DNA from 2 places in the Arthrobacter sp. AG367 genome. Region 1 is predicted to be linked to the other one. Evidence: predicted binding sites of a transcription regulator. Region 1 holds the regulator's gene; the other holds the start of a gene.
The links. The regulator LexA, encoded in region 1, represses DNA repair genes until DNA is damaged. The targets are predictions, from matches to a motif close to TCGAACANNTGTTCGA.
Positions count from the first base shown of each region.

Region 2: the regulator LexA is predicted to act here: its motif matches at 2,305-2,320, upstream of FB478_RS03060 (DUF6504 family protein).

Region 1 covers NZ_VIVE01000003.1:34,642-39,743, forward strand. Annotated here, with positions in the region: gene hisB (imidazoleglycerol-phosphate dehydratase HisB) at 1-343, opposite strand, end outside; gene FB478_RS09935 (histidinol-phosphate transaminase) at 405-1,523, opposite strand; gene FB478_RS09940 (LysM peptidoglycan-binding domain-containing protein) at 1,632-2,033, opposite strand; gene lexA (transcriptional repressor LexA) at 2,387-3,121, shown strand; gene FB478_RS09950 (ATP-dependent DNA helicase) at 3,200-5,102, opposite strand, start outside.
Region 2 covers NZ_VIVE01000001.1:678,390-683,491, reverse strand. Annotated here, with positions in the region: gene FB478_RS03085 (mycoredoxin) at 1-55, opposite strand, end outside; gene FB478_RS03080 (SOS response-associated peptidase) at 188-949, shown strand; gene FB478_RS03075 (VOC family protein) at 1,045-1,467, opposite strand; gene FB478_RS03070 (chorismate mutase) at 1,484-1,807, shown strand; gene FB478_RS03065 (hypothetical protein) at 1,835-2,224, opposite strand; gene FB478_RS03060 (DUF6504 family protein) at 2,357-2,707, shown strand; gene FB478_RS03055 (DNA polymerase III subunit alpha) at 2,727-5,102, shown strand, end outside.

The DNA.
Region 1 (5,102 bases):
CGTTCGCAAGCGCTTCGTCCAGCGGAACGGTGGCCTCACCGAACCGGCGGATCCCGGCCTTGTTCCCGAGGGCGGTCCGCAGGACCTCGCCGAAGGTGATGGCCACGTCCTCAACAGTGTGGTGGACGTCGATGTGGGTGTCACCCGTGGCCTTGACCGTCATGTCGATCAGGGAGTGCTTGCACAGGGCCGTGAGCATGTGGTCGTAGAACGGCACGGAGGTATCGATGTCCGATACGCCGGTTCCATCGAGGTTGATCTCCACGAGCACGGAGGACTCGCTGGTGGCACGCTCCATGCGGGCGGTCCGGGCCGCAGCCGTATTCGATCCGGTGGGACTCATGGTGAAGGATCCTTTGTGGGAGAAGAAGTAGTTCAAGGCGCCCAGCGCCGCAGTATCAAGTCTAGGCGGGAAGCGCGGCCTGGCCCGCAAGGATGCGTTCCAGGGAGGTAAGGAAGGCTGTGGTTTCCGCCTCAGTGCCTGCGGTGACCCGAAGGTGGCCGGGGATGCCCACGTCGCGGATGAGCACTCCGGCGTCCAGCAGCTCCTGCCATACCTGGTGCGGATTTTCCAGGCCCCCGAAGAACACGTAGTTGGAGTCCGAGGCGGCAGGCTTGAGGCCCATCCTGGTCAGTTCGGCCACAATGCGGTCCCGCTGCGCCTTGATGTCCTGGACATCGGCCATCAGTGCCTCGCGGTGTTGGAGCGCGGCCAGTGCGGTTGCCTGGGTAATCGCGGACAGGTGGTACGGAAGGCGCACCAGCCGCAGGGCATCGGTGACCTCCGGGGCCGCGGCCATGTAGCCGAGGCGGGCGCCGGCGAGTGCGAAGGCCTTGCTCATGGTGCGGGAAACTATCAGCCGCTCCCGGCCGGGCAGCAGGGTCAGGGCGCTGGGCGTGCCGTCATGCGCGAACTCGTGGTAGGCCTCGTCGACGATCACCACGGTCTGGCTGTCCTCGCCGGCGTCATAGACAGCCTCCACAACGTCAAGCCCCAGGCCGGTCCCCGTGGGGTTGTTGGGCGAGCAGAGGAAGACGATGTTGGGCCGCAGCTCCTCGACCTGCCGGGCGGCGGATTCGGCGCTCAGGTCGTAGCCTTCCGAGCGCACTCCCGTGATGTATTGGGTGTCGGTTCCGCTGGCGAGCAGGGGGTACATGGAGTACGTGGGTGGAAAGCCCAGGGCGGTGCGGCCGGGGCCGCCGAAGGCCTGGAGGATCTGCTGCAGGACCTCGTTGGAGCCGTTGGCTGCCCAGAGGTTTGATTCGTCGAGCCCGTGCCCCAGGTATTCCGCGAGAGCTTTCCGCAGGTCGGTGAATTCCCTGTCCGGGTACCGGTTGAGGCCTGCAGCTGCTTCCGTGACCGCCGCGCTGATGGCGGCGCGCACGTCCGCCGGAACACCATGGGTGTTCTCATTGACGTTCAGCAAAATGGGAACGTCCAGTTGGGGTGCCCCGTAGGGGGTCAGCCCGCGAAGATTGCTGCGGAGGGGAAGTCGGTTCAGACGCTCTAGCTGGTCGTTCACCTGAACAGTTTAGTTGCCGCGGCAACTACCGGAAAATGTGACGGATTCTGTTCGCCACCGGCGTTGCTGTCCCGGTCATCTTTCTCAAAGGCCAACACCAGGTGCCGCTCAGTGCGTGGGGACGAACAGCTGCTGCCCCGGCAGCACAGCGGCGGCCGGAAGGTTGTTGAGCTGGACGATGTCCGCCACCACGTCCCGGGCATCGCGGTCCGGAGCAACAGCGCCTGCGATGCTCCACAACGACTGGCCCGCCTGCACCGTCACGGTGACCGTCGGCGTCACGGCCAAATCCGCAGCTGAATCGGATGCCTTGGCCGGTGCGTTGAAAAGTCCGGACAGGGACAGCAGGAGTACCGCGAGGAGCACAAGCGGAACTCCGATCAGGACGATCCGCCCCCGGCGGGTCAGCCGCAGGGGCGCTGCTGACGGCGTCCGGCGCTGCGAGGGCTTCCGGGTCTGCAGGGAAACGCGGTGCGTAGGTGAAACCTGGTGAAGAGATAAAGCTGACATGAACTAAGCCCTCCTGGACCTGCCGTGCTGCCCGGGTGTCCGCCCGCTGCCGCCCTGCCGTTCACACCGTGTCCGGAGCTCCTCCGGCCATGTTTTCGAACGGGGCAATCGCTGGTTAGAACACATGTTCGAACTTTGCTTGTTAAGTTTTAGCACCTATCAACGAACAATGTCGAGACTCGCTAGAACAAATGTTTGAAAAAGCAATGTGGCTGGCCTAGCTTTGAACCAAAGAACAACCACCACTGAAGTTGAACAGCAGGGTCTGACAATGACAGTGGGAGTCCTTCCGGCGGCGCTGTGGAACAGGCCGCAACGGAAGATCCGGCGGCAAGCGAAAGGCATTGGCGAATATGGCAGCAGCAGCCGCCGGGGGCAGGACCGCCCCGCAACCCAGGAAGACCGCCAAGGGCTTGACCCCCCGGCAGAAGAAGATCCTCGAAACCATCCAGCGCTCGGTCAATGACAACGGCTACCCGCCCTCCATGCGGGAGATCGGCGACACGGTTGGCCTGGCCAGCCTGTCCAGCGTGACCCACCAGCTCTCGCAGCTGGAGAAGCTGGGTTACCTGCGGCGCGACCCCAAACGGCCGCGGGCCATGGAGGTGCTGATGCCCCTCACGCTGGACAGCGGAAGCAATGCCGCCGGCGCCTCCCCCGCGCCGCAGGCCACGGGCGGCGGTGCCACGGTAACGGAGCTGCCCACCGCGCTGGATACGGCCATGGTTCCGCTGGTTGGCCGGATTGCTGCCGGCGGTCCCATCCTCGCTGAGCAGCTCGTGGAGGATGTCATGCCGCTCCCCCGCCAGCTGGTCGGCCAGGGCGAGCTCTTCATGCTTAGGGTGGCCGGCGACTCCATGGTGGATGCCGCCATCTGTGACGGTGACTGGGTGGTGGTGCGGCGCCAGGCGGACGCAGCCAACGGGGACATCGTTGCTGCCCTGCTGGATGACGAGGCAACCGTCAAGACATTCCGCCAGCGCGACGGCCACACCTGGCTGCTGCCCCAAAACACGCAGTACGAACCCATTCTGGGCGACCATGCCACCATCATGGGCAAGGTTGTCTCGGTCCTGCGTTCCCTCTGACCGGGTCTCCCGCGAAGGGACGGCCTGCCGGAAATTGCACGGCGGCTGCCCCCGCTGGCGTCGTTCGCCTGCCGGGCCCTACGTGGCCGCGTCCGCGCCCAGCCTGGCCAATGCCGCCAGCGCCTTGCTGCGGTCCGTGGTAGCCCAGAACGGCGGCAGAGCGCCGCGGAGGAATCCGGCGTAGCGCTCTGTTGCCAGCCGGGAATCCAGAACGGCCACCACGCCCTTGTCTCCCGTGGACCGGATCAGGCGGCCGGCACCCTGGGCCAGCCTGATGGCGGCATGCGTGGCCGAGACGGACATGAAGCCGTTTCCGCCGGCCTGGGCCACGGCACGCGAACGCGCGGTCATCAGCGGATCATCCGGCCTGGGGAACGGGATGCGGTCGATCACCACCAGGCGGCAGGAGCCTCCCGGAACGTCAACCCCCTGCCACAGGGACATAGTCCCGAAGAGGCAGGTGTCCGGTTCGTCGGCGAACTGCTTCACCAAAGCGGTCATGGTCGACTCGCCCTGGCAGAGGACAGTCACATCGAGCTTCGGCCGCAGGGCGTCGGCAGCCTCTTCGGCAGCCCGTCGGGATGAAAACAGGCAGAGGGCACCCCCGCCGGACGCTTTGATGAGCGCTTCCAGTTCCTCCAGCGCCTCCGGCGAAACGCCGCGGCCCGGCTTTGGCAGGTGGCCGGCCACGTAGAGGATGCCCTGTTTCGGGTAGTCGAAGGGCGAGCCGACATCCACACCCGTCCAGCTGGGTGCGCCGTCGCCGATAAGGCCCAGTCCCCCGGCCGCGGGTTCAAATGCCGAGCCAATGGCGAGGGTTGCGGACGTCAGCACGACGGTGTGCCCGGCGAAGAGTCCTTCCCGGAGCCTGCCTGCCACGGACAGCGGCGCGATGTTGACCAGCACCGGGGCATTGTCATCGGGCTGGGAATATCCCTGGCCGGGATCGAACGTGCCGGCCCGGGAAAACCACACGACCTCGCGGTTTTCACGGGCAGCAATAAGCCGCTCACACAATTCCAGGATGAGCATGAGGCGGGACCGGGCCAGCTGGCGGCCGCCGTCGGCCGTGGCGTTGCTGTCCCCCTTGGAATCGGACAACGCGGCCCGGCACGCCTCCCGCAACTGGTCCATGCAGTCCAGCTGTTCGTCGTTCAGCCCGTTGGGAAGCAGGCCGCTGGGCGCACCGGCGAGGGCCAGTTCAAGGTTTGCGGCTGCGGCGTTCAGCGCGTCCACCGTGATGGCGGTATGTTTGCGGGCGCCGGAAGCGGCAGCGTGGACCATGGCCACCGACAGCTGACCGGACACGGCTCCGGTGACCCGGTCCTGCAACTCGTGCGCTTCATCCACCACCACGACGTCGTACTCGGGCAGGACTGCAAGTCCTTCGAAGGCGCTGACGGCCAGCATGGCGTGATTCGTCACCACCACATCTGCCTCGGCTGCGTCCTGCCGGGCCAGCTCGCTGAAGCACTCGGCGGCCATGGGGCACTTTTGGGCCCCCAGGCACTCCATGGAAGTGACGGAGACCTGGCGCCAGGCACGGTCCGTCACACCCGGCAGGAGCTCATCCCGGTCCCCGGTGGCCGTCTTCTCCGCCCACTCGCGGAGCCGCACCACCTCCTTGCCAAGCTGGGACGAGGGTCCGCCCACGGAGGCGGCAAAGTGCGGGACGCTGGTGTCTTCGCCCAAAGAGAAAAGCTGACCCTCGGAAGGCTCCTCGGAGGGGAACCCGCCTTCCAGTTTGTGCCGGCAGACATAGTTTGACCGGCCTTTCACCAAGGCAACCTTGACCGGCCGTTCCAGGGCCGGGGTGATGTTCTTCAGCAGCCGCGGCAGGTCCCTGCCAACAATCTGGGTTTGCAGGGCCAGCGTGGCCGTGGACACCAGAGCGGGCTTGTTGCTCTCCAGGGCGTGGGCGATGAGCGGCACCAGGTAGGCCAGCGACTTGCCCGTGCCCGTGCCCGCCTGGACCAGCAGG
Region 2 (5,102 bases), on a different contig from region 1:
CGCACCAGGTGGTGGAGAACATGGTGATGGTGCCGGATTCGGGAGTGAAGTCCACAGGGATCTCCTATACGTCGCTTGAAAGGTTTCCTTACCGTCAACCGTAGCGTGGCTGCCGGTATTCCCCGGTGCCTGACGCCTGAAACGGCGCCGGATGACAGTTTGTGGCGGCCGGTGGCAAGCTGGTGCCATGTGTGGACGCTACGTAATGGCACGCGCCGTGGGGGACCTGCTGGCTGAGTTCGATGCCGAGCTGGAGAGCGAGGTGAGCATCCCGCCGTCGTGGAACGTGGCACCCACCGATGCCGTCCCCATCGTGCTGGAGCGCCTGGTGGATGACAGTGCCGCGCCCCGGCAGGTGCGCCAGCTGCACGTGGCACGCTGGGGCATGGTCCCGTCCTGGGCCAAGGACCCCGGAATCGGTTCCCGCATGATCAACGCCCGGAGCGAATCGGTGCTGGAGAAGCCGGCGTTCCGGAAGGCAGTCCAGTCCCGCCGCTGCGCGGTCCCGGCCGATGGCTACTACGAATGGAAGCAGGGACCTGGGAAGTCGAAGCAGCCCTACTACGTGCACCCGGGCACGGACCACGGGCTGGTCTTCGCCGGCCTCTACGAGTGGTGGAAGGACCCCTCCGTTCCCGAAGGGGATCCGGGCCGCTGGCTGCTCTCAACGTCCATCCTCACGGCAGACACGCCTCCGCCGGGGTCTGAATCCACCATCTTCGGGAAGCTGACGGAGCTGCACGACCGCGTCCCCCTGCCCATGGACAGGGACACCATGGAGGCATGGCTGGATCCGCAGGCGGATGACGCCGCCGGACTCGTGGACCTGGTGCGGTCCGGCGTCAAGAATGCCGCGGCCGACTGGCGGGTGGAGTCGGTGGGCAAGGAAGTGGGCAATGTCCGCAACAACGGCCCCGAACTGATCCGCCCGGTCGAAGCCCTGTTCTAGCTGCCCTGTTCCAGCGCCCTGTTCTAGCGGCCTGTTTTCCCAGCCCTGTTTTTCAGCCCAGCTCCAGCAGCCGCACCTCATGGTGAGGCCGGGGATCAGACGGTGACCCTGCCGGCGTCGTCCACTGCCCAGGTGGGGTTGTACGCCACTTCCCAGCGGAACCCGTCGGGGTCGGCAAAATAGCCCGTGTAGCCGCCCCACGGCTGGGTGACCGGCTCGGCAATGATGTCAGCGCCGGCCTCCGCGGCCTCTTCCATGACCCTGTCCACGTCCCCGGGACCGGCGACGTTGTGGCTGAGGGTGATGCAGGGGATGCCGGCGGGAGGGCTGGTGCCCGCTTCGGCCTGCATTTGGCGGACGTCCCACAGGGACAGCACCAGGCCGTGGTTCACCTGGATGAACAGCACTTCCCCGGCAACCTCACGGTGGACCGGCCAGCCAAGGCCATCAACGTAGAAGTCGCGGGATGCCTGAACATTGCGGACTCCGAGGGAGATAAAGTCGACTCTTGGCTCCATGCTTCGATACTGTCAGATGATGGCGACAATTCAAGGAAACGATAGGGATGCCCGGGCCGACAAGGAACAGCTCGCTGCCGTTCGGGTTGCCGTTGATGAGGTGGATGAACAGATTGTCACCCTCATTGCCCGCCGCGAACGGCTGATCAGGATCGCCGGGACCCTCAAGGGTGATGACGCAGAGGTGCGTGCCCCGGGCCGGGTGGAGCGGATCATCGAGCACGTCCGGTCCGCCGCAGAGAAAAAGGACATCGATCCGGACATCGTCGAAGCAACCTACCGGGCGATGATCTCCGCGTTTATTGAACTTGAACTGCGGATCCACAAAGAAAACAGCTGACCTGTTCCGGGGGCTGGCGGAGGAGCCCTAAAGGGCTTCCTCCACCGGCACCCCGTGCTGGAACTCCCGGCCGTCCGCCTCACTGAAGGCTGACAGGACATGGCCCTGCCCCAGCCCGGTCAAGGCCGTCGCGGGAAAGCTCCCGGTAATGCTGTTGTCCGAGTGGGACACTCCCGACAGGTCGTAGTCTTCCTCGATTCCCTGGTCCCGGTTGAACGAGTAGCAGGCGATTGCCTCCCCGTTCATGAACTCAATGCACAGCCGTCGTTGCATGGAATAATCCGGCGAGGCTCCCATCAGGCCCACCACATAGGCCCCGGAGTCCGGAATGGTGCCGTCGATGTCGAACCGTGCAACCAGGGTGGAGTCCTGGGTCTTGATGCTTGCCTGCTTCAGGAGTGCGTCATCGGTACTCATGCCATCATCCTGCTCCCTGCCGCACGCTCCGTCCACCCCCGCCTATGTTTTGCTGCCTCCCCGGCGTAGACTGGATTCGTTCGAATACATATTCGAATAAGGGTCAAAATCTGCAGCTGCAGGGAGGCGCACGTGGGCATGTTCAGCGAGTCCGTTGACGTGGTGTGCTCCGCTTCCGGGCAGCCGGAATCCCTGACGTGGGCAGGAACGTCATACATCGTCTGTGCCGAACCTGTCCGCTGGTATGAACGCCGGCAATGGTGGGCAGAGGATACCCGGGCTCCGCTGGGAAGCGGACCGGGCGTGGTGGACCACGAAATCTGGCGGGTCCAGGTACTGCCTGCCAAAGTGGCGTCCCGCCCGATGGGGCCAGGAGAACCTGCCGTTGCCGAACCCCTCACCCTTGACCTGACCCGCCATATCCGCAGTGGCCGTTGGCGGCTGCTGCGGATCCATGACGGCCTTCGCCCCAAAACCGCATGAATCCCCACCTCCCATCACCATGAGCTTTACCCACCTCCACGTTTCCACGGCATTTAGTGCCCACTACGGTGTCTCCTGGCCTGAAGAGCTGGCAATGGCGGCCGCAGCCGACGGCGCAACGGCCCTTGCCTGCACCGACCGGGACGGGCTGTACGGCACCATCAAGCACCTCAAGGCCTGCATGGCGGCGGGCATCGACCCCATAGTGGGGGTGGACCTTGCAGTATTTGACGACGACGGCGATCACCGCACACAGGTATCCGGCAGGGTGGTGGTGCTGGCCCGCGGCCACAACAACGGTGCCGGGTACCGTGCGCTGTGCCGGCTGGTTTCCGATGCCCACGCCAGGACCTCGGGGAAAGCCGGGGGAGCGGTGCCCGCCGCGGTCACCCGTGCCGAACTCGCCTCCCGCACCCTTGACCCCCAGACCCTCAAGCCGGTGCTGACCGTCCTGATTGGACCGGATTCCGACGTCGGACGGGCCATGGGTGGCCGGCGCTACCTGCGTCCACGGACCCTGTTCAAGCAATGGCTGGATGCCATGCCCGCTGGAACGGTCGTGGCGGAAATTGTCTCCCAGCTCAGCGCTCCGGGGACTCCCTTCAGCACCGCACATGCAGTCCGCATGCTCAGGCTCGCAGAGGAACACCACGTACCCGCCATCCTCACCAACGCCGTCAGGTACTGTGCCGCAGACGGCGCACCAACCGCCGACGTCCTGGATTCTGCCCGGACCCTGAAGTCCCTTCCGGAACTTGCAGGTGAACCGCTCCTGCAGCCCACCGGGCAGGGCTGGCTGAAAACCTCCGAACAAATGCTGGGACTGGGAAAGGAAATCATTTCCGCTGCCGGTTACGGTGCAGCAGACCTCAAACAGCTGATGGCGCAAACAGAGGCGCTCGCCGACCTCTGCCGGATCGACCCCAGCACCGATATGGGGTGGAAGCAGCCAGTGGTTCCGGAAGCATCGGTTATTGGGATCAGCCAGGATCCGCACGCCGAACTGATCCAGCGCTGCCATGCGGGAATCGGCAGGCGTTTCCCGGGGATCTCAGGAAAACCCGAACAGGAGATGCTGTCCCGGCTGGAGCATGAGCTTGGCATCATCCGGAACCTGGGTTTCTCCGCCTATTTCCTGACGGTGGCGGAGGTATCCCGCATGATCCAGGACATGGGGGTCCGGGCGGCCGCCAGGGGCTCAGGAGCCTCAAGCCTGGTCAACTACCTGATCGAGGTCAGCCATGTGAATCCCCTCCAGCATGACCTGATCTTTGAACGTTTCCTTTCCAACGACCGGGCCACCCTCCCTGACATTGACATCGATGTGGAAAGCGCGGAACGCCACAACGTGTACCACAGGATTTTTGACCGGTTCGGCCCGGAGCGCGTCACCCTGATGAGCATGCAGAACGGGTACCGGGCCCGGGGGGCGGTTCGCGACGCCGGGCTGGCGCTGGGCATGGACGACGGCGAGGTGGGGGAGATCGCCAAGCAGTTGTGGCGCTTCTCCGCCCGGAAGTTCCGTGAAGCACTGCAGGAAAAGCCCGAACTCCGGGAGTTCGCTGGCCGGGTGGAGCAGCGCGACACGGACGGGAACCAGCAGCTTGACCTCCTGGTGGACCTGACCGAACGCCTGGACCGGCTGCCCCGCCACATCTCCATGCACCCGTGCGGAGTGATCCTGGGCGATGCCACACTCCTGGACCGCACCCCGGTCCAGCCAAGCGGCCTGGGGCTGCCCATGAGCCAGTTCGACAAGCACGACATGGACCCCATGGGCATGCTCAAACTCGATGTCCTGGGGGTGCGCATGCAAAGCGCCATGGCCTTCGCAGTCCGGGAGATCATCCGCATCCACCCCAGCAAGAAGGACGTGGTGGAGGCAGGAAGGCACCCGGCAGGACCTGACGGAACAGGCCCTGACTACATCGCCGGGGACGGCCGGATCGACCTCAACGCCGTTCCCCTCGACGACGAACCGACATACCAGCTGATCAGGAGCACGCACACCCTTGGCTGCTTCCAGATTGAATCCCCGGGGCAGCGGGAGCTGATTGGAAAGATGGCACCCCGGGAGTTCAACGACCTCATCATCGATATTTCACTGTTCCGTCCCGGCCCCATGAAATCCGACATGGTGCGGCCCTTCCTGGAACACCGGCACGGGTTCGCCCCTGAGGTCTACCCCCACCCGGACCTTAAACCGGTGCTGCAGGAAACCCATGGGGTCACGGTGTTCCACGAACAGATCCTGAAAACCCTCGACATCATGACCGGCTGCGGGCTTGCCAAAGCCGACGAGTTCCGCAGGGCGCTGAGCAGCGACGACGGTGAAGCCAGGGTGGAGGAATACTTCCGGCGCAATGCAAAAACCAGGGGATACACCCCCGAAGTA